One region of the Azospirillum sp. Marseille-Q6669 genome, then DNA from elsewhere that is predicted to be linked to it. Evidence: riboswitches for the same ligand, from Rfam matches in the RefSeq annotation. Region 1 holds a riboswitch; the other holds the start of a gene.
The links. Region 1 has a riboswitch for S-adenosylmethionine ahead of metZ (O-succinylhomoserine sulfhydrylase). Riboswitches for the same ligand answer to the same signal wherever they lie in the genome.

Region 1 (11,881 bases):
GCGAGGGAGGCCATTGATGATCCCGAACCCCGGAACGGCACGGCGGGAGCTGGCGAACCTCGGGAACGCCCTGACCCTGGCGGAGCGCGGTCTGCCGCGTCACACCCCGGCCGAGCTGATGGCCTGGCTGGTGCACGCCCTGGCGCTGTGCCCCGGCTCCATCGGCGACGCGCTTTTGTTCGAGATCTGCGGCACCGCCACCGACGCCAAGGCCTCCGACGCCATCAAGATCGCCCAGATCCGCAAGGGCTGGGCCGCGGTGGTGCGGGCGCAGTTCCGCCTGCGCGGGCTGACCGTGGTCGGCGGCGGAGGCGAGAGGCGCGCCTGCGCCGCCTGACGGACGGCGTTTCCTTCCCCGCCTACTCCTCGCGCACCGACAGGTGGATGTTGGCGCCGCCGTTGCCTTCGAGGATCTCGGCGGCCTCCACTTCGTCCTCCACCTCGGCGGTGCGCACCCACAGGATGACGCCGCCGGCCTCCAGCGCGCGGCTGAACTCGTCGGTGTCGGGGTGGCTGGTCAGCTCGTCCAGGTAATCCTTGATGGCGACGCCGCCCAGGCCGGCGGCGACGATGGCCGCCAGCGGCGCGGCGATCGGGCCGCCGACGATGGCGAGAAGCCCCGCGGTGGTCAGGGGAAAGGCGTATTTCAGCTCGCCCACCAGCCCGGTCAGAGCCTCGTCCGACGGGGCCTGCGGGCGCTGGTCGGCGACCTCCAGCGAGGTGTGGCTGGCCAGCACCGACAGGTCGTCGCGGTCGAAGCCGGCGTCCAGAAGGGCGGCCACGGCCTTGTCGAACGCCTCGCGGGTCTTGAACAGGGCGACGACCTCGCGCACCTCCCGGACGGTGTCCTGGCCGTTCGTGGTCCGGCCATCAGTGTTGTCGGGCGCTTGCGTCACGGCGGTCTCCTTCAGCTTCGGCTTGCTCGTTCTACGGGCATCGAACAGTCTAACGAAGCGGTCATCGCGGCACCAGCGCGGGCGTGCTAGGGTGCCGCCCCGACCTTGCCCGACACAACGCAACCGGTTGAAGACCCGTGTCCGACGCGCCCGCCGCCATTTCGCCCCCCGCCATTCCTCCCGACGCCACCCCGATGATGGCGCAATATCTGGAGATCAAGCAGGCCCATCCCGACTGTCTGCTGTTCTACCGGATGGGCGATTTCTACGAGATGTTCTTCGAGGACGCGGTGAACGCCGCCCGGACGCTGGACATCGCGCTGACCAAGCGCGGCCAGCATCTGGGCGAGGACATCCCGATGTGCGGCGTCCCGGTCCACAGCCATGAATCCTACCTGCAGCGCCTGATCCGCCAGGGCTTCCGCGTCGCCATCTGCGAACAGATGGAGGACCCGGCGGAGGCCAAGAAGCGCGGTTCCAAGTCGGTGGTGAAGCGCGGCGTCATCCGCATCGTCACCCCCGGCACGCTGACCGAGGACAGCCTGCTCGACTCCCGCGCCTCCAACTGGCTGGCCGCGGTGGCGGAGGCTGCGGGCGGCCTCGGGCTGGCCTGGCTGGAGCTGTCCACCGGCGAGCTGGTCGTGCAGCCGGTGGAGCGCGCCGGGCTGGGCGCCGCGCTCGGCCGCCTCGACCCGCAGGAGGTTCTGGTCTCCGAGAAGCTGTGCCAGAGCCCCGACCTCTACGAGCTGTGGGGCGAATGGAAGTCCCGCCTGACCGTGCAGCCGACCCCGCGCTTCGACAGCGAGAACGGGCGGCAGCGGCTGCTCACCCTCTACGGCGTCGGCACGCTGGACGCCTACGGTCCGTTCTCCCGCGCCGAGGTGGCGGCGGCGGGCGCCCTGGTCGCCTATGTGGAGCTGACGCAGAAGGGCCGCGTGCCGCGCCTGTCGCCGCCGCGCCGGCTCGGCCCCGGCGCCGTCATGGAGATCGACGCGGCGACCCGCCGCAACCTGGAGCTGACCCGCACCCTGACGGGCGACCGGCGCGGCAGCCTGCTCGCCACCATCGACCGCACGGTGACCGGGGCGGGGGCGCGTCTGCTCGCCGCCCAGCTCTCGGCGCCGCTGACCAACCCCGCGGCCATCGCCAAGCGGCTGGACATGGTCGAATTCGCGCTGAACGAGGAGCGGCTGCGCGGCGACCTGCGCGAGGCGCTGCGCCGCTGCCCGGACCTGGAGCGCGCCCTGTCCCGCCTGACGCTGGGGCGCGGCGGTCCGCGCGACCTCGCTGCCGTGCGCGACGGTCTGGCCCAGGCCTCAGCCATCCGCCTGCTGCTCAACGGCCATCCCGGCGGCCCGCTGCCCGACGGGCTGGGCGCCGTGGCCAAGGGGCTGGGCGAGCACAGCGAGCTGGTCCAGCAATTGACGCAGGCGCTGGCGCCGGAGCTGCCGCTGCTCGCCCGCGACGGCGGCTTCATCGCGCGCGACTATTCCTACGCGCTGGACGAGCTGGTGACCTTGCGCGACGAGAGCCGGCGGCTGATCGCCGGGCTTCAGGTCAAATACGCCGGAATCGCCGGGGTGCCGGCGCTGAAGATCAAGCACAACAACGTGCTCGGCTATCACATCGAGGTGACGGCGACCCACGCGGACAAGCTGATGTCCGAGAAGGGGCGCGAGGTCTTCATGCACCGCCAGACCATGGCGAACGCCGTGCGCTTCGGCACGGTGGAGCTGTCGGACCTGGAGCGCCGCATCTCCGAGGCCGCCGACAAGGCGCTGGCCGTGGAGCTGGAATTGTTCAACGACCTCGTGGAGGAGGTGACCAGCCGCGCCGAGGCCATCGCCCAGGCCGCCCACGCGCTGGCCGCGCTCGACGTCGCCGCCTCGCTGGCCGAGCTGGCGGCGGAGCGGCGCTACCGCCGGCCGGTGGTGGACGGCAGCCTCGCCTTTTCGATCAAGGGCGGGCGGCACCCGGTGGTGGAGGCAGTGCTCGACGCCGGCAACGCCGGGCCTTTCGTCGCCAACGACTGCGACCTCGCCCCGGACAACCGGCTGTGGCTGCTGACCGGCCCGAACATGGCCGGCAAATCGACCTTCCTGCGGCAGAACGCGCTGATCGCCGTGCTCGCCCAGATGGGCGGCTTCGTGCCGGCGGAGAGCGCGCACATCGGGGTGGTGGACCGGCTCTACAGCCGCGTGGGTGCGGCCGACGATCTGGCGCGCGGCCGCTCGACCTTCATGGTGGAAATGGTGGAAACCGCGGCCATCCTGAACCAGTCCGGCGACCGCGCGCTGGTCATCCTGGACGAGATCGGGCGCGGCACGGCGACCTTCGACGGCCTGTCGATCGCCTGGGCCTGCGTGGAGCATCTGCACGACGTCAACCGCTGCCGCGCGCTGTTCGCCACCCACTACCACGAGTTGACCATGCTGGCCGGCAAGCTGCCGGGCCTATCCTGCCACACCATGCGCATCAAGGAATGGCAGGGCGACGTCGTCTTCCTGCACGAGGTGACGGCGGGGGCGGCGGACCGCAGCTACGGCATCCATGTGGCGAAGCTGGCCGGGCTGCCCGGCGCCGTGGTGGGCCGCGCCGAGGAGGTGCTGACCATCCTGGAATCGGGCGACCAGAACGCGGCCATCCATCGCTTGGCCGAGGATCTGCCGCTGTTCAGCGCCGCCCTGAAGCGTCCGCCGCCGGCCCCGGCGGCGTCCCCCGCCGCCCCGCCGGAGCCGTCGCGGGTGGAGGAGGCGCTGAAGTCCATCGACCCGGACAGCCTGACGCCACGGCAGGCGCTCGATGAGTTGTATCGCCTGAGGGGTTTGATGCGTTGAACGGGAATATTTGCGACGGAACACACGTCATTGTATGAAAATCCGCCGCCGCAGCGTCCCGGGCCATGGGCAAGGGGCGTTGTCATCCAAGCGGCGGGAAGGGGGTGTGGTTATTGACCCCTGGTAAGGTGCTGGTGATCTGCACGGTCATCCAGACGGTCGTCGCGATCCTCGCGCTGCTCGTCGCCGTGCTGTAACCCAGACGACGGAGGGGCGGCGCTGCAACGCCGCCCCTCTTTTCGTGTGCACGCCGTTCCGGCCATCGGCCTTTCCGAGCGCGCGGTACCGGAGGTGTCGTCTATTGACCACTGGTGCGAGAAATATAGCGCTGAACCACAGCCGCCGCAATCCCATCCCCAGGGTCATTCCATGGGCGCTACGCCCGTTCCACGGCGTCCTCGTCCATCGGGGCGCCGCGGTCATGGATAGGGGTGACGTGGCGTTGGGTAGCGGGGCGTTGCGCGTGGCGCAGCTTCTCCTCCACCGCCTCGTTCACGAATTGGTCGAGCGAGCGGCCCTCCCGCTCGGCGGCCTTCGACGCTTCGGATTCCAGCGACTTGTGCAGATGAACCATTCGGTGCCTCCCCCAACGCGGAACGGACTCTGTCCGATGCTTCAGATGGGAAGCCCGTGCCCGCGCTGCGAGCGCCCTATCCCGAAGCGCCGTCCCGATCGGAAGCGTCCGGTGGGGCGCTCGCGGGTGGCAGGAGCGGCTTGGCGTGCAGCGCGCGGGCGGCGACGGCCATGGGGTCCTCGCCCGGCGCGCAGGGATGGGTGGCGACCAGCAGGGCTTCGGGCACGCTGGCGGCGATGTAGTCGGCCACCGTCTCATACACCGGGATGATCATGGCGATGCGGGTCAGGTCCACCACCTTGCGCACCTGCCCGGACGCGCAGAGCAGGGACAGGGCCTTGCCCGCCGACAGGGCCTCCCCATTCATCACCAGCAACAGGCCGACGCCCGTGCTGTCGATGAACTCCAGCCCGGTCAGGTCGAGGAGGTGGCGGCGCTCCGGTCCGCCCGTCACGTCGGCGATGGCCTGCCGCACCGGACCGGCGTCCTGGCTGGTGAAGCGCCCGGTGAACACCAGACGGGTGAAGTGCCGCTCCTGCTCCTTGCGATACTGCACGGTCCGCACCCTTTCCTGACGTCCGGCGGCCATGATCCGGTCCGGGCCTTCGCTGGGCAAGCGGGCGGCGGCCTGCGGTCCTGCGCGATGTTGACGCAGGTCGCCCTCTTTTTGTCACGGCCTCCTTGTCCCTTGACGCCGCGCCGCGGCGGTCCTACAAGCGGGGGCACGTGGTGATTTGGTCGACCGGCTTGCGGGCCACGTAAAACAACCCGCTAAAAAGGTCCGAGCCGCGTCCGCGCCTCGACCCGATCGGTCGGGGCGTTTTTTGTTTTGCCGGTCTGCCCCGCCGGCGGACAGAGGAGACAAAGCGGCCATGGCGCGCACCGATCATCGCAATCCGAACGTCGCGGGGCTTCGCCCGCGTTCCCGTCTGGTCCATGGCGGCGTCCGCCGCTCGTCCTTCGACGAGACCTGCGAGGCGCTCTACCAGACCTCCGGCTTCGTCTACGGCTCGGCGGAGGAGGCGGAGAGCGCCTTCGTCAACGACGGCTCCCGCCACGTCTATTCGCGCTTCCGCAACCCGACCACGGCGATGTTCGAGGACCGGCTGTGCGAGTATGAGGGGGCGGCCTGGGCCTACGCCACGACCAGCGGCATGGCCGCGGTGCACGGCGCCCTGTGGTCGAACCTGCGCACCGGCGACCGCATCGTGGCGCCGCGCTCGCTGTTCATCTCCTGCTATTGGGTGATCAAGGAGCTGTCGGCCCGCTTCGGGGTCGAGGCCGTCTTCGTCGACGGCACCGACCTGTCCCAGTGGGAGGAGGCGCTGGCCAAGCCGACCAAGGTCGTCTTCCTGGAAACGCCCAGCAACCCGGGGCTGGAGGTCGTCGACCTGCGCGCGGTCAGCGCTCTCGCCCACAAGGCCGGGGCCAAGGTGGTGGTGGACAACGCCTTCGCCACGCCGGTGCTGCAGCGCCCGTTCGAGATGGGGGCCGACGTCGTCATCTATTCGGCGACCAAGCACATCGACGGCCAGGGCCGTTGTCTGGGCGGCATCATCCTGACCAACGACAAGCAGTACGGGTCGGACGTGATCCACCCCTACCTGCGCCACACCGGCCCGACCATTTCGCCCTTCAACGCCTGGCTGCTTCTGAAGGGGCTGGAGACGCTGGAACTGCGCGTCTCGGCGCAGAGCGCGGCGGCCCTGACCGTGGCGGAGTTCCTGGAAGGCCACGCGAAGGTGGAGCGGGTGCTCTACCCGGGCCTGCCCAGCCACCCGCAGCACGATCTTGTCCGCAGCCAGATGACCGGCGGCGGCACCATGCTGTCGATCTTCCTGAAGGGCGGCAAGGAGGAGGCCTTCCGCGCCCTGAATGACCTGCGGATGGTGATGATCTCCAACAACCTTGGCGACTCCAAGAGCCTGATCACCCACCCCGACACCACCACCCATTCCAAGCTGACGGTCGAGGAGAAGGCGGCGGCGAACATCCGTCCGAACCTGCTCCGCCTGTCCGTCGGGCTGGAGGACGCCCAGGACATCGTTGAAGATCTCGACCGCGCGCTCGCTTCCCTGTAAAGACTGGACCCGGAACCAAATGCTGCAGTGCAGCGTTGGCGTCCGGGTCACGGTTTTTTTGGCCCGGCCGGGGCTTTTGGTCCGGTCGGGTCCTTTGGTGAGGTGGAGCGAATGGCGAGACGCAAGGCCGGCAACGGCGAACCGACGCAACGCTTTCTGACGGTGGCGGGCGATCTGACCCGGACCGGCGTCAAGACGGGCGAGATGGGGGTGGCGGCGGCCCAGACGATCGGCTACCGAACCGCGATGATGGCGGCGGCCATGAACAACCCCATCGACCTCGCCAACCCGGAGTTCGTCCGCATGGGCTCCGAGAAGGTGGAGGCGATGGTGGAGGCCACCCACGCCGTCGCCAAGGGCATCGGGGAAATGCAGCAGGCCTGGATGACCCTCATGCAGGGCCAGCTTCAGGTCGCCATGGTGATGGTGACCGGCCTCGGCCAGTGCCGCAACCCCGCCGACTTGATGGAACTGCAGCGCCGCACCGTCACCGAGTCGGTGGAGGCCGGGATCCACGCCGCGCTCTACATGGTCGAGTCGGCCACGGCCCTGACCCAGGCCGGCATGACCCCTGCCTACCGCACCGTCCGCGCCAACGCCCGCCGTCTGGCGAAGCAGCACGGATAAGGTTGCGGTTCACCACGAAGGCACAAAGACACGAACTTTTCGTGCTCTTGTGCCTTCGAGGTTAAGAACTTTCTGTTTCAGCGCTTTGCGATCACTGCCCCAGCACTTCGAAGCTGGACGGGGCGGGATCGATCACGCGTGGGCCGCTGGGGGTGACCTCCAGAACGGCCAGACCGCGCTCCACGACGCCGTCGGCGCGCAGGCGGAAGACGCCGTCCATGCCTTCGAAGCCGTTGGGGTTGTTCAGCGCCGCGCGGTCGAAGCGGCCCGACGCGTCGGGCATCTTGGCCAGCACCGCGGCGATGGCCGTTGCGTCGTAGGACAGGGTGGCGATGCGCGGCGGCTTGCGCCCATAGGTCCTCTCGAAGCGCGCCTCGAAGTCGGCGCGGCTCTGCGGGGACGGGGCGGCGAACCAAGCGCCGGCCAAAGCGGGTTCCTGGCCCAGGCCGGGTTCGTCCCACAGGCCGGTGCCGAGCAGCTTGACCTGCTGGGTGTTCAGCCCGTTGGCCGACAGCGCCGACGCCAGGCCCTGGGCGCGCGGCCCGCCTTCGGCCAGCATGACCGCCTGCGGCTGCACGCCGGCCTGGGTCACCTGCCGCGCCGGCTGGGCGAGATCGGTCACCGCCGGGTCGTAGCGCTCGACCTGCGCCACCTGCCCGCCGAACTGGCGCGAGGCGGCCTGCACGGCGTTGACCACGGCGTCGCCATAGGCGGTGCGCGGGGCCAGCGCGACGTAGCGCGTGGCGCCCCGCGAGCGGGCGAAGCCGATCACGCGGGTGACCTGATCGGCGGGCACGAAGCCCAGCACGTAGGTGCCGTTGCCGGCCTGGGTCCAATCGTTGGTGAAGGCCAGAACGTCCACGCCCGCGGACTGGGCGACCGGCTTCACCGCCGCCACGTCGGCGGCGAACAGCGGGCCGAGGATCAGGCTCGCCCCCTCGGCGATCGCCTGCCGCGCCGCATCGGCGGCGCCGGTGGGCGTGCCCTTGGTGTCGCGGGGCAGCAGCTCGAACCGGTCGCCGGCCAGATCGAACAGCGCCATCTGCGCCGACTCCAGCATGGCCTGCCCGATGGCGGCGCTGGACCCGGACAGCGGCAGCAGGATCGCCACCTTCAGGGTCTGCGGGGCGGCCGGAACGGCGGCGACGGGCGCTTGCGGCGCTTGAGTCGGCGGCGCCGGGGCCTTTACAGTCGAGCAGGCCGAAAGCGTGCCGACAACCAACAGGGCGGCGGCAGCCCGCTGCCCCCAAGCGCGCGAGAAAGGTGTCGTCAAGCGTGCCACCAACGATCTCCACATCCGGTCCGGCGCCCGAACCCGTTTCCGGGCCCGGCGTCTCTGGTGACGCTGAAGGTAGCGAGCCGAGGGCCGCAAGTAAACTCGGCGCCGGCCTTTATGTGGTCGCCACCCCCATCGGCAACGCCGCCGACATCACGCTGCGCGCGCTCGACACGCTGCGCCGCGCCGATGCCATCGCCTGCGAGGACACGCGGGTGACGGCGAAGCTGATGGGCATCCATGGCATCCACACGCCCTTCGTCTCCTATCATGAACACAACGCGGCGAAGATGCGTCCGGTCCTCATCGGCCGCATGAAAGCGGGCGAATCCATCGCGCTGGTCACCGACGCCGGCACGCCGCTGGTCTCCGACCCCGGCTACAAGCTGGTGCGCGAGTGCGTGGCGGAGGGGGTGGCGGTCACCACGCTGCCCGGCGCCTCCGCCCCGCTGGTGGCGCTGGTGCTGTCCGGCCTGCCGACCGACCGCTTCCTGTTCGCCGGCTTCCTGCCGAACAAGAGCAGCGCGCGGCGCGCCACCGCCGGGGAACTGAAGAACGTTCCGGCCACGCTGGTCTTCTTCGAGTCGCCGCAGCGCCTGCCCGAGTCGCTGGCCGACCTCGCCGACATCCTGGGCGCGCGGGAGGCCGCGGTGGCGCGGGAACTGACCAAGCTCTACGAAGAGGTGCGGCGCGGCACCCTGCCGGAGCTGGCCGCCCACTACGCCGAGGCCGGCCCGCCGAAGGGCGAGGTCGTGCTGGTCATCGGTCCGCCCGGCGAGGAGGCCACCCCGAGCGAGGCCGACGTGGACGCCCTGCTGCGCGAGGCGCTGACCCGCCTGTCGGTCCGCGACGCCGCCGCCGACGTGGCCGCCCGCACCGGCCAGAACAAGCGGACCGTCTACGCCCGCGCGCTGGAGCTGTCACGGGAGGGGAAACCATGAGCGCGCCGGACGCCCTGCGCCGCCGGGCGGAGAATTACGGCCGCTACGCCGAGCAGCTCTGCCGGCTGGCGCTGCGGCTGAAGGGTTACCGCATCCTGGAAAGCCGCCTGCGCACACCAATGGGAGAGATCGACATCGTGGCCCGGCGGGGCGACACTCTGGCGATCGTCGAGGTCAAGGCCCGCGGCGACTGGGACACCGCGAACGAGGTGGTCAACGCCCGCCAGCGGGGCCGCCTCGCCCGCGCCGCCCACGCCTATCTGGGGGCCAACCCCCACTATGCCGGCTATGTCTTGCGCTTCGACGTCATGCTCGTTACCCCTTGGTCCTGGCCGCGCCACGTGCCGGACGCGTGGCGGGCCTGACGCGAAGGCTGAAGAAGAGGAAGGACGCCGCCCGTGACCAGCCGCGCCGAGGCCCGTGACATCCTGCGCCGCGTGGGGCAGCAGCCGGACGAGCAGATCGATCTGGCCGAAGCCGCCCTGGCGCTGGGCGCGCTGGAGGTGCCGGGCGCCGCGCTGGCCGACTACCGCCGCCACCTCGCCGACATCGCCCACGATCTGGCGGAGCGCGTCTCGCCCACCCTCGACGGGCTGGAGGCCCGCGTCTCCTGGCTGCACGAGGTCATCGTGGAGCGCCACGGCTACGCCGGCGACCAGGAAACCTACGACGACCTGCAGAACGCCAACCTGCTCCGCGTCATCGACCGCCGCCGCGGCCTGCCGGTGGCGCTGGGCATCCTGTACCTGCACGCCGCCCGCTCGCAGGGCTGGACGATGCTGGGGCTGAACTTCCCCGGCCATTTCCTGGTGCGGCTGGAGGCCGACGGCGCCCGCGCCATCCTCGACCCCTTCAACGAGGGGCAGGTGCGCACCGCCGTGGACCTGCGCGACCTGCTGAAGGCCACCGCCGGCAGCGCCGCGGAGCTGGAGCCCGGCCATTACCAGACCGTGTCCAACCGCGAGATCCTGCTGCGGCTTCAGAACAACATCAAGCTGCGCCACCTGACCGCCCGCGACGTGCCGCGCGCGCTGGAGGTGCTGGAGGCGATGCGGCTGTTCGCCCCGGGCGAGGCGTCGCTGTGGCGGGAGACCGGCCTTCTGGAGGCCCACAACGGCAACCTCGCCGCCGCCATCGCCGCGCTGGAGAGCTTCCTGGAGCTGACCGCCAGTGAACGGCACCGCCATCAGGTCGCCGCGCTGATCCAGCAGCTCAAGAACCAACTGAACTGATCCCATTTCAAAAGCCCGTTTCGGAGACCCGCAGGATGAGCCTCGCCGTCGCCTTCCAGATGGACCCCATCGAGTCCATCAACATCGACACCGACTCGAGCTTCATGATGGCGCTTGAGGCGCAGAAGCGCGGGCACACACTCTACCATTACCACCCGCGCGACCTCAGCCTGACCGGCAACGTCCTGACCGCCCGCCTGCGCGAGATGACCGTGGTCCGCCAGAAGGGCGCCCACTACACGCTGGGCGAGCCGCGGATCGTCGACCTGTCGACCATGGACGTGGTGCTGATGCGCCAGGACCCGCCCTTCGACATGGCCTACATCACCGCCACCCACATGCTGGAGCACATCCAGCCCAAGGTGCTGGTGCTGAACGACCCGGCGGAGGTGCGCAACGCGCCGGAGAAACTGTTCGTCACCCATTTCCCCGACCTGATGCCGCCGACGCTGATCACCAGTGACAAGCAGGCCGTCCTGGACTTCCGGGCGCAGCACAAGGACATCATCGTCAAGCCGCTGTTCGGCAACGGCGGGGCCGGCGTCTTCCACCTGAAGCCGGACGACGAGAATCTCGGTTCGCTGCTGGAACTCTTCACCCAGCTCTATCGCGAGCCGGTGATCGTGCAGAAGTACCTGCCGGAGATCCGCCAGGGCGACAAGCGCATCATCCTGATCGACGGCGAGCCCGCCGGCGCCGTCAGCCGCATGCCCCAGGAGGGCGAGGCCCGCGCCAACTTCCACGCCGGCGGCAGCGCCAAGAAGACCGAGCTGACCCCGCGCGAGCAGGAGATCTGCAAGGCCATCGGTCCGGTGCTGCGCGAGAAGGGTCTGGTCTTCGTCGGGATTGACGTGATCGGCGACTACATGACCGAGATCAACGTGACCTCGCCCACCGGCATCCAGGAGATCAACCGGCTCGACGGATCGGCGCTGGAGGCCACCCTGTGGGACGCCATCGAGCGCCGCCAGCGCCAGAACAAGGGCGAGAACAAGGGGGCCTGAGGGCCGGAGCCTCCCGCCCCCCGGCCGGTCACTCGGTGAAGTAGCCGGGCTGGCCGAGGTCGGCGACGAGGCCGGTCTCGCGCGGCTCCCACCCCAGCAGGGCGCGGGTGTGGGCGCTGGAGGTCGGGCAATCGACGCCGGCGAAGAAGGCGAACCACCCGAAATGGGCGGTTGCCTCGTCCGGCGTCTTCGACACCACGGGCAGGCCCAGCCGCGCGCCGATGGCCTCGGCGACGCGGCGCAGCGGCACGCCTTCCTCGGCGATGGCGTGGAACGGGCCGCCCTGGGCGCCGGCCTCCAGGGCCAGCCGGTACAGCCGCGCCGCGTCGCGGCGGTGCACCGCCGCCCAGCGGTTCCCACCGTCGCTGATGAAGGCTGAAACGCCGGTTCGGCGGGCGATGTCGTGCAGGATG
Region 2 (11,881 bases), on a different contig from region 1:
GCGCCGCGCTCAACGCCGTGCAGATCGCTGAGCTGCTGGTGAAGGAGTATCTCGACGCGTGATTCCGATCCGTCCCTCCCGCCCGGACGACGCCCCGGCGCTCTTTGCCGTCTGGCTCGCCGCGGTGCGCAGCACGCACGACTTCCTGAGCGAGGCGGACATCGGCTTCTACGCCGACCTCGTGCGCGACCAGTATCTTCCGGCGGCGGCGCTCATGGTCGCGGTGGACGGCGACGACCGGCCGGTCGGCTTCCTGGGCATGAGCGGGCGGAAGATCGACACGCTGTTCGTCGATCCGGCGTGGCACGGCCAGGGGATCGGCCGTGCCCTGGTCGCCTCCGCGTTGGACAGCGGGTGGGGACTGACGGTCGACGTGAACGAACAGAACAGCGCCGCACGGACTTTTTATCGGCGCCTCGGCTTCCGGGAGGTCGGGCGCTCCGCGCTGGACGACAGCGGCCGCCCATTCCCCTTGCTGCATCTCGCCCTCGATGGCTCCGGCCGACGCGAACCGACCGGAGCCTGAAAGGCTTACTTGACGAACAGCCGGTAGAGGGCGGAATGGTCCAGCCCGCCGTCGCCCTGTTCGGCCAGCAGTTCGAACAGCTCCAGGCTCAGGCCCAGCGCGGGAAGCTGGATGCCGGATTGCTCCGCCAGTTCCTCCGCCTGCTTCAGATCCTTGATCTGGGTGACCACGCGGCCGCCCGGCGTGAAGTCGCCAGACACCATGCGCTGGCCGTGCAGCTCCAGGATGCGCGACTCGGCGAAGCCGCCGCGAATGGCGTCGCGGACCTTGCCCGGCTCCACCCCCGCCGCCTTGGCCAGCGCCAGCGCCTCGGCCACCGCGCCGATGCTCAGCGCGACGATCACCTGATTCGCCATCTTGGCGACCTGCCCCGCCCCGCTGTCGCCGACATGGGTGATGCGCTGGCCCATCGCCTGGAACAGCGGCAGGGCGCGGGCGAAGGCCTCCTCCGTGCCGCCGGCCATGATGGTCAGGGTGCCGGCCTCCGCCGCCACCGTGCCGCCGGACACCGGGGCGTCGACCCACTCCGCGCCCTTGGCGCGGACGGCCTCGGCCAGCTTGCGGGTCGCCCCGACCGCCGTGGTGCCCATGTCAATGACGAGATGGCCGGGCCGCAGCGCGTCGATCAGCGCCGCGGCCACCGCCTCCACCGCCACGGTGTCCGACAGCATCAGCACGATGGCGTCGGCGCGGGCGGCGACCTCCGCCGGTCCAGCGGCGGGGCTCATGCCCTCGCCGGCCAGCTCCTCGACCGGGCCGGGGCTGCGGCTGCTGATCACCAGGGCAGCACCGGCCTTCGCCAGATTGCGGGCCATCGGCCGGCCCATCAGGCCCAGCCCGATGACGCCAACCGTCCGTCCCGCCAGACCTGGCCGTCCGGTCATGTCACCGGCCGTCACAGGCGGGTGTGGCGCGCCCGCGCGCCGCGTTCGATGGCGGCGGCGCACAGCCGGTCCACGCCCAGCTTGTGCCGGATCAGTTCCAGCATCCGCAGTTCCTCCTGCGAGGCCGACGGGTCCGCCGCGGCGATGTCGCAGGCGAGCGCGTAGGCGGTCTCGGACAGCTTGGACGGAATGGCCTCCTTGACGATCTGGAGCGTCGTCTCCAGCCCGTCGGCGTCGGCCAGCAGGCCGGAGCATTCGCGGGTCACATCGGTCAGCCGGTCGATGTCGAAATCCTTGAAGATCGGCAGGTAGCGGACGTTCTCGCCGATGGCCTCAAGCTCCGCGTCCGTCATGTCGCCGTCGCACGCCGACACCAGCACCATGACGTAGATGAGCGCGCTGTGATGGTTGATCATCGAAACTCCTGCGGAAAAAGGGCCCCGCCCAATCTTGCCCGCCCCCCGCGCGCCGTCAAGGGAGGGAGCGCCGTCAAGGGAGCTATGCCCGGGGCGGACGGGTGGGTCCCTCGACAGGGGACGGGTTGCCCCTTAAGGTCGGCCCCATGTCGGTGGTCTTCAACGTGGCGCTCCCGGTCTTCGCCATCATCCTGGCGGGCGTCCTTTCCGGTAAGGCGAAGCTTCTTGGTCCCGCCTCGTCGGAGGCGCTGAACAAGTTCGTCTACTGGATGGCCCTGCCGCCGGTGCTGTTCCTCGGCACCGCGAAGCGCTCGCTGCCGGAGATCTTCAACGGCCCCTTCATCGGCGCCTTTCTCGGCTCGATGCTGGCGGTCTACGCGCTGGGCGCCCTGCTGGGCTGGCTGATCCACCGGGAGCGCACGCAGATCCAGTGCATGCAGGGGCTGAACGCCTGCTTCTCCAACACCGGCTACATGGGCATCCCGCTGTTCCTGGCGGCCTTCGGCCCGGACCGTCTGGCCCCGGCCATCCTCGCCACCGTCATCATGAGCGCGATCATGGTCGGCATCGCGGTGATCTGGCTGGAGTTCGCCAACAGTCAGGGCGGCGGCATCGGCAAGGCGCTGCGCGACGTCGGCCGGGCGCTGGTCAAGAACCCGCTGATCATCTCCACGGCCCTGGGGCTCGCCTGGTCGGTCTTCCTGTCCGGCGTGCCGGTGCCGCGCCCGATCGCCATCTACTGCGACCTGATGGGCGCCTCCGCCGGTCCCTGCGCCCTGTTCGCCATCGGCCTGTTCCTGGCAACCCAGAGCCTGAAGGCCAACCTGCTGGAGGTCGGCTGGATCAGCGCCCTGAAACTGGTGGTGCAGCCGGCGCTGGCGTGGTTCCTCATCCAGACGCTGTTCCCGCTCGACCCCTTCTGGGCCGGATCGGCCATCATCCTCGCCGGGCTGCCCACCGGCGCCCTGACCTTCGTGGTGGCCAGCCAGTACCGCATCTATGTGGAGCGCACCTCCGCCGCGATCCTGATGTCCACCATCGCCAGCGTGGTCACCCTGTCCTTCCTGCTGGCCACCTACGCGCCGCCGCTCTGAACCTTGGCTTGCGGTCGTCTGGTCGCGCTCGCCTCTTGAGACATTCATCTTTCTTAAAAGAAAGAAACCATTTGAAAAGCGGGAGACAGCCTCCCTGCGTCATTCTTGCGTCTTTCTTAATATTTGCTGTTCAATCATTTGATCACGGCAAATCCAGCGCCCAACGCACGGGCGCTGGTCTGCCGAATCCTTTCGTTCAGACTCATAACAATCGACCGCCGCCGCATCGTTTCGGGGGAAAGAGATACGCGCCATGTCCATGCTGAGTTCCATGACCATCCGGACCAAGGTGGTCGCCGCCACCGTCTGTGTCCTGCTGATGTCAGTCGCCCTGGGACTGTTCGCCGTCGACCGGCTGAGCACCGTCAACCACGCCGCGGAGGAAATCCGCTCCAACTGGCTGCCCAGCGTCACCGCCATCGGAGAGATCGACGGTGCGGCCAACGATTACCGCATCCTGGAGGCGTCCCACATCCTGGCGCTCTACCCGGCGGAAATGGCCGAGGTTGAAAAGGAGATGACCACGGTTCTGAACCGCCTGGCGGAGGCCCGGCGGAAATATGAGCCGCTGCTGGCCCCCGGTTGGGAAACCCAGACCTTCAGACGCTGGGAGGCGGCTTGGGATGGCTATCTGAAAATCAGCCAGGGCAAATTGCTTCCCCCCTCACGAGCCAACGAGAACGAGAAGGCTACAGGCATCTACCGGGACGAATCGCGCAAGGCGTTCGATGAGTGCTCCGCGCTCGTCAATGACCTGACCACCTCCAACGTCCAGAACGCCACGAAGGCGGCGGACTCGGGGCGGGCGACCTATGTCGGAGCGCGGAACTGGATTCTGGGCGCCATCGCGTTCGTGGCGGTCCTCTGCCTGTTCGCCGGCATCGCCATGACGAAGTCGGTCGCCCGGCCCATCGTCGCCCTGACCTCCATCATGGACCGTCTGGCCAGGCGCGACCTCGGAGTCGCGGTGGAGGGCGGCAACCGGCAGGACGAGATCGGCGCCATGGCCCGCGCGGTGCAGGTCTTCAAGGACGGCCTGATCGAGGCGGAGCGCCTGACCGCCGCCCAGGCCGCCGAGGAGGAGAACAAGCGCCGCCGCACCGAGCGGATCGACTCGCTGATCCGCAACTTCGACGGCGCGGTGCACAGCGTCCTGCAGACCGTGGGCGCCGCGGCGTCGCAGCTCGACACCACCGCCCGCAGCATGACCGACATCGCCGAGCACACGCGGGCCGAGGCGGGCAGCGCGGCGGCGGCGGCGGAGCTGACCTCCGCCAACGTGCAGACCGTTGCCGCCGCGTCGGAGGAGATGGCCGCCTCCATCACCGAGATTTCCCAGCAGGTGTCGCAGTCGGCCGGCATCGCCGGCAAGGCGGTGGACGAGGCCGACCGCACCAACGCCACCGTGCAGGGGCTGTCGGAAGCGGCCCAGCGCATCGGCGACGTGGTGGACCTGATCCAGAACATCGCCGCCCAGACCAACCTGCTGGCTCTGAACGCCACCATCGAGGCGGCACGGGCGGGCGAGGCCGGCAAGGGCTTCGCCGTCGTGGCGAGCGAGGTCAAGAGCCTCGCCAACCAGACCTCCAAGGCGACGGAGGAGATCGCCCAGCAGATCGGCGCCATCCAGGCGGCCACCGGCGGGGCGGTCGGCGCCATCCGCGGGATCGGGGCGACCATCTCCTCGATCAACGACATCTCCTCCTCCATCGCCGCCGCCATCGAGGAGCAGGGTGCGGCGACCCAGGAGATCAGCCGCAACGTCCAGCAGGCGGCGCAGAGCACCCAGGAAGTGACCAGCAACATCAGCCGCGTGTCGCAGGCCGCGACCGAGACCGGCAGCGCCGCGACCCAGGTGATGTCGGCCTCCGGCGACCTGAACCAGGGGGCGATGCGCCTGAAGAGCGAGGTGGAAAACTTCCTCATCGCCATCAAGGCCGCCTGAGGATCGCAAGACAGGACCGGTGGGCGGCCGCGGGACCGCTCACCGGCAGCCCCGTTGCAGCACGGGTTCCGGCTTCCCGCTTCTCCTCATACTTTCGAAGAAGCGCGCGGCAATCGGTTTGACAACCGGCGGCTGTCACGGCACTCCATGACCGTCACGCGTCTTTTTCCAACAAGAATACAAAATGGAGGAACCGCCATGCTGAGCATCTATGCGCAGCACGCGCAGACCTATTTGCTTGTCCTGATGATAAGCACGACGCTTTTCTTCGCCCTGCCGATTTTCGTGGCGCCGCTCGCCTGGGCTCGCCTGATGCTCTGGCGCATCCCGCAGGACACCGACCTCGCCGTTTATTTCGGCCGCTGCCTCGGGGCATTCATCCTGATCGTCGAATTCCTGATGCTGCGCGGCGCGACGACGGTGGAGGCGACCGCCTACGCCTTCGATGTCCTGTTCGGCGTGTTCGGGCTGATGCTGGCGGTCCATGTCTACGGCGCCATCCGGCGCATCCAGCCGATCACCGAAACGCTGGAGATCGGCTTCTGGGCGCTATTGCTTCTGCTCAACACGTGGTTCTACCCGGCCCCTGCCGCCTGATGGGACCACGGCTCCGCCGCTGTTGCCCCACTCCTGTTGCCAAGCCGCCGCTGCCCGTATAATGTGCACCGTGCATCAAGAGTTGAGCGGACGCTCAACGCCAACCTGCTTTCCCGAGCAAGGTGGCGTCCCGAAGGGGGATGTGGCCGGACCGGCAAACAAACGGGGTTCGCCATGACGTCTGTTCCGACCGATGCACCGACAGCGGAGCCGGACGAGTCATGCCCATCAAGATACCCAACGATCTTCCCGCCTTCACCGCCCTGCAGGCCGAGGGCGTCATGGTCATGCGGGAGGCCGACGCCATCCGGCAGGACATCCGGCCCCTGCGCTTCGGCCTGCTCAACCTGATGCCCGACAAGATCCGGACCGAGACGCAGATCGCGCGCCTTCTCGGCAGCACGCCGCTTCAGGTCGAACTGTCGCTGATCCGGATCACCAACCATGTGCCGCGCAACACCGCGGCCGACCATATGAGCGCCTTCTACCGGTCGTGGGAGGACGCGCGCCGCGAGACGTTCGACGGCTTCATCGTCACCGGCGCCCCGGTCGAGACGATGCCCTTCGCGGAGGTGTCCTACTGGGACGAGCTGTGTTCGGTATTCGACTGGACGCAGAGCCACGTCCATTCCTGTCTGAACATCTGCTGGGCGGCGCAGGCCGCCGTCCATCATTTCCACGGCGTGCCGAAGCATCTCCTGCCGCGCAAGGCATCCGGCGTGTACCGGCACCGCAACCGCGCCCCCGCCTCGCCCTATCTGTGCGGCCTGTCCGACGGCGTGCCCATCCCGGTTTCGCGCTGGACCGAGGTGCGCGAGGAGGACATTCCCCCCAAAAGCGGCCTGCGCGTGTTGCTGGACTCCCCAGAGGCTGGCCCTTGCCTGCTGGAGGACGCCGCCCACCGGTCGCTGCACATGTTCAACCACATCGAGTACGACACGGACACGCTGCGCAACGAATATGTCCGGGACGTCGCCAAGGACGCGGCCACGCCGGTTCCCCAGGGCTATTTCCCCGACGACGACCCGAGCCTCCCGCCCGAAAACCGGTGGCGGAGCCACGCCCATCTGCTGTTCGCCAACTGGATCAACCAGATCTACCAGACGACGCCCTTCGACGTCGCCCACATCGGCACGGGTGGATAGGCCGTCTACCAGCCCCGCAGGAACCCCGCCGTCGCCTCCACCGCCTCCTTGATGCCGACGCGGCGGACCTCCACCCCCTCTGGGAAGGCGCCGAACAGGCGGCTCGGCATCATCGGGTCGAGCAGCACGAACACCCCGGTGTCGTCGGCCCGCCGCACCAGCCGGCCGAAGGCCTGCTTCAGCCGCAACCGCGCGATCATGTCCTCGTAGCGCCGCCGCCCGAAGGCGTCGCGGCGGGCGCGGTGCAGGATGTCGGGGCGCGGCCAGGGCACGCGGTCGAACACGATCAGCCGCAACGAGCGGCCCGGCACGTCCACCCCATCGCGCACCGCGTCGGTGCCGAGCAGGCAGGCGTGCTCCTCCCCCCGGAAGATGTCGATCAGGGTCGCCACGTCCAGCGGGTCGACATGCTGGGCGTAGAGCGGGACGCCGGTAGCGTCCAGCGGCTCCACGATGCGGTCGTAGACGGCGCGCAGCCGGCTGATCGCGGTGAACAACCCCAAGCCCCCGCCCCCCGCCGCCTGGAACAGCGTGCGGTAGGCCGACGCCACCTGCCCCAGATCGTCCTTGCGCACGTCGGTGACCACCATCACCCGCGTGCGGTTGGGGTAGTCGAAGGGCGACGGCACCTGGGCGCGCAGCGCCGGCTTCGGCAGATGGCTGGCGCCGCAGCGGTCCTCCGCCGCCTGCCAGTCCATGGCGACATCGCCGGTGCCGTCGGTCAGGGTGGCCGAGGTGACCACCATGCCGTGCGCCGGCCCGGCCAGCGCCTCGGCGAAGGGAACGGTAGGGTCGATCCAGTGGCGGTAGAGCCCGACATCGACGTCGCGCCCGTCGATCCGCTCCACCGCGAACCAGTCGACGAACTGCGCCGGGGTCTCCACCGGCAGCGTCTTCAGCATGGCCCGCCACGCCTCGACCGTCAGCACGCCGCGCCGGGTCAGGCTGCGCGCCATGGCGTCGATGCGCCGCCGCTGGTCGCTGTCCAGCTCCGCCGTCTCGTCTTCCAGCCTTGCGGCCAGCCGCTTGGCCAGCCCGGCCAGCGGTTCCGACAGCCGGACGAGCGCCGCTTCCAGCGCCTCGGCGGCGTCGAGCAGCCCGTCCACCGGATAGGCCTTGTCGGCCTCCAGGCTGTAGGGGCCGCCCTGCCCCGCCGTGCGGGAATAGACCTGACGCCGCGCGGCGAGCAGGAAGGCTTCGGTCGGCCCCTGCAGGTTGTCGGCGGACAGCCGCGCCGCCCAGCCCTCCGCCGGCAGGACGCGGGCGCCCAGCATCACCGCGTCCATCAACTCCTGCGCCCGCTCGTCGCTGGCGACCAGATCCTCGATGCGGCGCTTCAGCCCGCGGGCGCGGCTGCGCCCCGTCTCCTCCGCCCCCAGCAGCCAGCGCCGCAGCTCCTGGGTCTCGCGCCCGGTCAGATGCCCGGCGAAGGCGCTGTCCGCCGCGTCGAAGACATGGTGCCCCTCGTCGAAGACATAGCGGGTGGGCAGCGTCGGCTCCTCACCGCCGCCGAGCGCGGCCTGCACCATGACCAGCGCGTGGTTGGCGATCACCACGTCGGCCTTGCGGGCGCGGCGCACGCTTTTCTCGATGTAGCAGCGGGCGTAATGGTCGCAGGCGGAGTAGATGCACTCGCCCCGCCGGTCGGCGAGGCCCAGCGTCCGCCCGCGCCCGGCGATGTCGACCAGCCAGCCGGGGAAGTCGCCGCCGGTCAGGTCGCCGTCGCGCGTCGCCGCCGCCCAGCGCGCCATCAGCCCCACCCCAATGGCGTGGTGGGGCTGCATCGGCATGCCGCGGACGGCCTCCTCCAGGTTCAGCAGGCACAGGTAGTTTTCCCGGCCTTTGCGCAGCACGACCTTGCGCGCCTTGGTCGCCGGCTCGGGGTAGAGACGGTCCAGCTCCGCGTCGATCTGGTGCTGGAGGTTGCGGGTGTAGGTGGAGATCCACACCGTGCCGCCGTTCTTCTCCGCCCACACCGTGGCCGGCGCCAGATAGCCCAGCGTCTTGCCGACGCCCGTTCCGGCCTCCGCCAGAACGACGTTCGGCGTGTCGGGCGCGGGGCGCGGGGCGAAGGCGGCGGACACCGCGCTGGCATAGTCGGCCTGCTGCGGGCGCGGCTCGGCCACCTTGCCGGGCACGCTGGCCGACAGCATCACCGACAGCCGGCGGCGCGCCTCGTCCGGCTCCACCGGGTGATGGGCGGGCGGCGGCTCGGGCGGGCCGTCCTGCCATTCCTTGATGCGGGTCCAGACGCGCAGGCCGGCACGTGCGGCGCCCTTCTCCGGCCCGTCCGGCTTGCCCAGCGCGGCCAGAACGGCGGGCGCCCACAGCCAGCCGGCGCGCCCCATCTCCCAGGCGAAGGCCACGGGGTCAGACGCCTCCTCGCGCCCCGGCGTGCCGAGCAACCCCAGCAGCTTGCGCACCGCCCGGTGCAGGGCCAGCGCGTCGTCCTCCAGCCCGTCGGGGATCGGCAGGTCCAGCGCCTCGGCCAACCCGCGCGGGGTCGGCACGCAGAAGCGGGCGGGCAGGACGAAGGCGAACAGCTCCAGCAGGTCGAAGGCGGCGAAGGGCTCCGTCCCCAGCCGCCGCGCCATCGCCCGCGCGTGGCAGACCAGCGGCGGCTGGCGGCGCGCCCGCTTCGCCGCGGCGGCGGGCGGCAATTCCTCCACCTCCCCGTCGCCGGTCAGCAGAACCACGCGCCGCGCGCCGGCGACCAAGGCCGGCGCGTCATCGAGGCTGAAGGACGGGAGGGAGGGCGCCGAGGTCAGATCCATGGCGCGCAGTATAAAGGTCCCCGCCGCCGCAATGCGAGCAAACCCGTGTTGACCGATCGGCCCGCCCCCTCGAAAGTGCTCCCCCGCCCTTGAGCGTCGCAGAGGAGAGGTCGAGCGCATGCGGTTTCCGGTCCGGCGTCTGCTGAGACTCCTGATGGCCCTGGCCGTCGCCCTGGTGGCCTTCAGCGTCGGCTGGGCGGCGCTCTACCGCGTGGTGCCGGTGCCGGCCACGCCCCTGATGCTGATCCGCGCCGCCGGAGGGTCCGGGCTGGCGCACGACTGGGTGCCCATGTCGCAAATTTCTCCCCACCTCGCCCGCGCCGTCATCGCGTCGGAGGACACGTTGTTCTGCGGCCACGGCGGCTTCGACTGGGCGGCCATCGAAGGCGCCTTCGAGGACAACGAGGAGGGCCGGCGCCTGCGCGGCGGCAGCACGATCAGCCAGCAGACCGCCAAGAACGCTTTTCTCTGGCCGGACCGCAGCTGGACCCGCAAGGGCATTGAGGCGTGGTTCACCCTGCTGATCGAGACGCTGTGGCCGAAGAGCCGCATCCTGGAGGTCTATCTGAACAGCGTGGAGTGGGACGACGGCGTCTACGGCGCCGAAGCCGCCGCCCGCCACCATTTCAAGAAGCCGGCCTCGGCCCTGACCCGCCGCGAGGCCGCCCTGCTGGCCGTCGTCCTGCCCAACCCCCGCAACTGGTCCCCGAACCCGCCCGGCGCCTATGTGGCGCGGCGGGCCGGCGTCATCGAGCGGCGCATGGCCGTGGTGGAACGGGACGGGCTGGCCGACTGCGCACGCTAGGCTTTGCCGGCAGTTTTTCAACCTGAGAACTTGATTGTCGACCGTCAATACAGCCTGTGGTAATCTGATCTGAATGCCATAGGCGACGGAGTGTTTCGGCTTACCGACATTCTTCGATTGTTGGCAAACCTCGGCAACGGGAGAGCCGTCAGATGAACGTCACGGAGCCATCGGTGGGTGCGGCCCGGCAGCCGGCCCCCCTGTCCGCCACGACATCGTCCGCTCCCAAGCACGCAGCGGAAGCGAAAGAAGCAACCGGCGGCCCCTCCAACGGCACGCGCGACGCGGCTGCGGTCGTCACGCTGTCAGAGTCGGCCCAGGCGTCCCTGGCGTCCCAGACCTCGATCCAGGCCGCGGGCAAGAAGGATTTCGCGACCGTCGCCAAGGAGGCACGGGCGGCCATCGACGCCAAATACGCGGAGTTGGCCGCGAACGGCAAGCCGATGGACTACATGCACGCCACCCAGGAAAGTTGGGACACCGTCTATGGCGGGCTCGACCGCCGCTCCCTCTTCGCCATCGCCAGCAACAGCGACGGCAGCTTTTCCAAGGACGAGCAGGACACCGCCCAATCGATCATGTCTCAGCAGCAGGGGCAGGCCATGATGGCCGCGGACCCGACGGGCAACGATCACGCCGCCCGCTTCCGGGCCGGCGTCGCCTTCTTGGAGGGCGTCAGCGACGAGGAGAAGGGCTCGGCCAACTGGGCGGTCCAACGCGCCGCCACCCAGTTCGGCTATGAGCAGTCGATGCGGAGCAGCGGCCGCGAGCCGGACGATCTCGACAGCGAGAGCCCGCTGGTCGCCATGATCAAGGGCGCGATGGATCGCCTCAAGGACACGTCGCCCGAGTCCGTCGCCACCGGCGGCTATGTCAAGGATCTGAAGGACATGCCCCTGTTCCGCGACGGCGTGCCGACGGTTGCGGCCGGCCCTGGTCCGTCGCTCGACATCCGGGCATGAGGGCCTACGCCCCGCCCCCCGACATCCGAAGACTGACCACCCCCGCGACGATCAGCAGGATCCCCGCCAGCTTCAGGAAGTTCAGCGACTCGCCGAACACCCAAATCCCGATCGCCGCGATGGCCGCGGTGCCGACCGCCGACCAGATGGCGTAGGCCACGCCGACCTCGATCTCGCGCAGCGCCTGGGCCAGCATCGCGAAGGCCACCAGATAACAGGCCACCACCGCCAGGCTGGGCCACAGGCGGGTCATGCCGTCGGACATCTTCATGGCGACGGTGCCCACGATCTCGAAGGCGATGGCGACGGACAGAAACAACCAGCTCATGCGGGTCCTCGGCGGGTGATCCACATCCAGACATGCGCCCGAACCGTGAAACGGACAAGCGGCGCCCGTTGACGGACGGCGCGCTGCGCCCTAGGGTCGCTGCCTTTCTACATATCCGTCGAGTTTTGAAGGGGCTCTACCATGACCGGCGAGCGGGAATTGGCGTTGCAGGCGAAGGCGTGGCCGTTCGAGGAGGCGCGCAAACTGGTCGCGCGCTTCGCGAAAGAGCCGCCGGCCAAAGGCTACGTCCTGTTCGAGACCGGCTACGGTCCGTCGGGCTTGCCGCACATCGGCACCTTCGGCGAGGTGGCGCGCACCACCATGGTCCGTCAGGCCTTCCAGCGGATGAGTGACATCCCGACCAAGCTCTTCTGCTTCTCCGACGACATGGACGGGCTGCGCAAG

Region 2: another riboswitch for S-adenosylmethionine. It lies ahead of ACWPXE_RS19620 (homoserine O-succinyltransferase); the one in region 1 lies ahead of metZ (O-succinylhomoserine sulfhydrylase).

What each region holds. Positions count from the first base shown of each region.
Region 1 is NZ_CBCOOP010000005.1:392,139-404,019, forward strand. Features, by position in the region: gene ACWPXE_RS27150 (hypothetical protein) at 17-337, shown strand; gene ACWPXE_RS27155 (hypothetical protein) at 360-896, opposite strand; gene mutS (DNA mismatch repair protein MutS) at 1,091-3,733, shown strand; gene ACWPXE_RS27165 (hypothetical protein) at 4,110-4,307, opposite strand; gene ACWPXE_RS27170 (STAS domain-containing protein) at 4,384-4,896, opposite strand; SAM riboswitch at 5,024-5,103, shown strand; gene metZ (O-succinylhomoserine sulfhydrylase) at 5,180-6,388, shown strand; gene ACWPXE_RS27180 (phasin family protein) at 6,500-7,015, shown strand; gene ACWPXE_RS27185 (penicillin-binding protein activator) at 7,107-8,297, opposite strand; gene rsmI (16S rRNA (cytidine(1402)-2'-O)-methyltransferase) at 8,291-9,232, shown strand; gene ACWPXE_RS27195 (YraN family protein) at 9,229-9,597, shown strand; gene ACWPXE_RS27200 (SirB1 family protein) at 9,631-10,464, shown strand; gene gshB (glutathione synthase) at 10,500-11,468, shown strand; gene ACWPXE_RS27210 (SDR family oxidoreductase) at 11,497-11,881, opposite strand, start outside.
Region 2 is NZ_CBCOOP010000003.1:481,254-493,134, reverse strand. Features, by position in the region: gene ACWPXE_RS19655 (aspartate-semialdehyde dehydrogenase) at 1-62, shown strand, start outside; gene ACWPXE_RS19650 (acetyltransferase) at 59-526, shown strand; gene ACWPXE_RS19645 (NAD(P)-dependent oxidoreductase) at 532-1,410, opposite strand; gene ACWPXE_RS19640 (tellurite resistance TerB family protein) at 1,422-1,826, opposite strand; gene ACWPXE_RS19635 (AEC family transporter) at 1,973-2,920, shown strand; gene ACWPXE_RS19630 (HAMP domain-containing methyl-accepting chemotaxis protein) at 3,174-4,865, shown strand; gene ACWPXE_RS19625 (hypothetical protein) at 5,064-5,462, shown strand; SAM-I-IV-variant riboswitch at 5,530-5,634, shown strand; gene ACWPXE_RS19620 (homoserine O-succinyltransferase) at 5,684-6,607, shown strand; gene ACWPXE_RS19615 (ATP-dependent DNA helicase) at 6,613-9,381, opposite strand; gene mtgA (monofunctional biosynthetic peptidoglycan transglycosylase) at 9,500-10,186, shown strand; gene ACWPXE_RS19605 (hypothetical protein) at 10,339-11,148, shown strand; gene ACWPXE_RS19600 (DMT family transporter) at 11,153-11,476, opposite strand; gene ACWPXE_RS19595 (lysine--tRNA ligase) at 11,618-11,881, shown strand, end outside.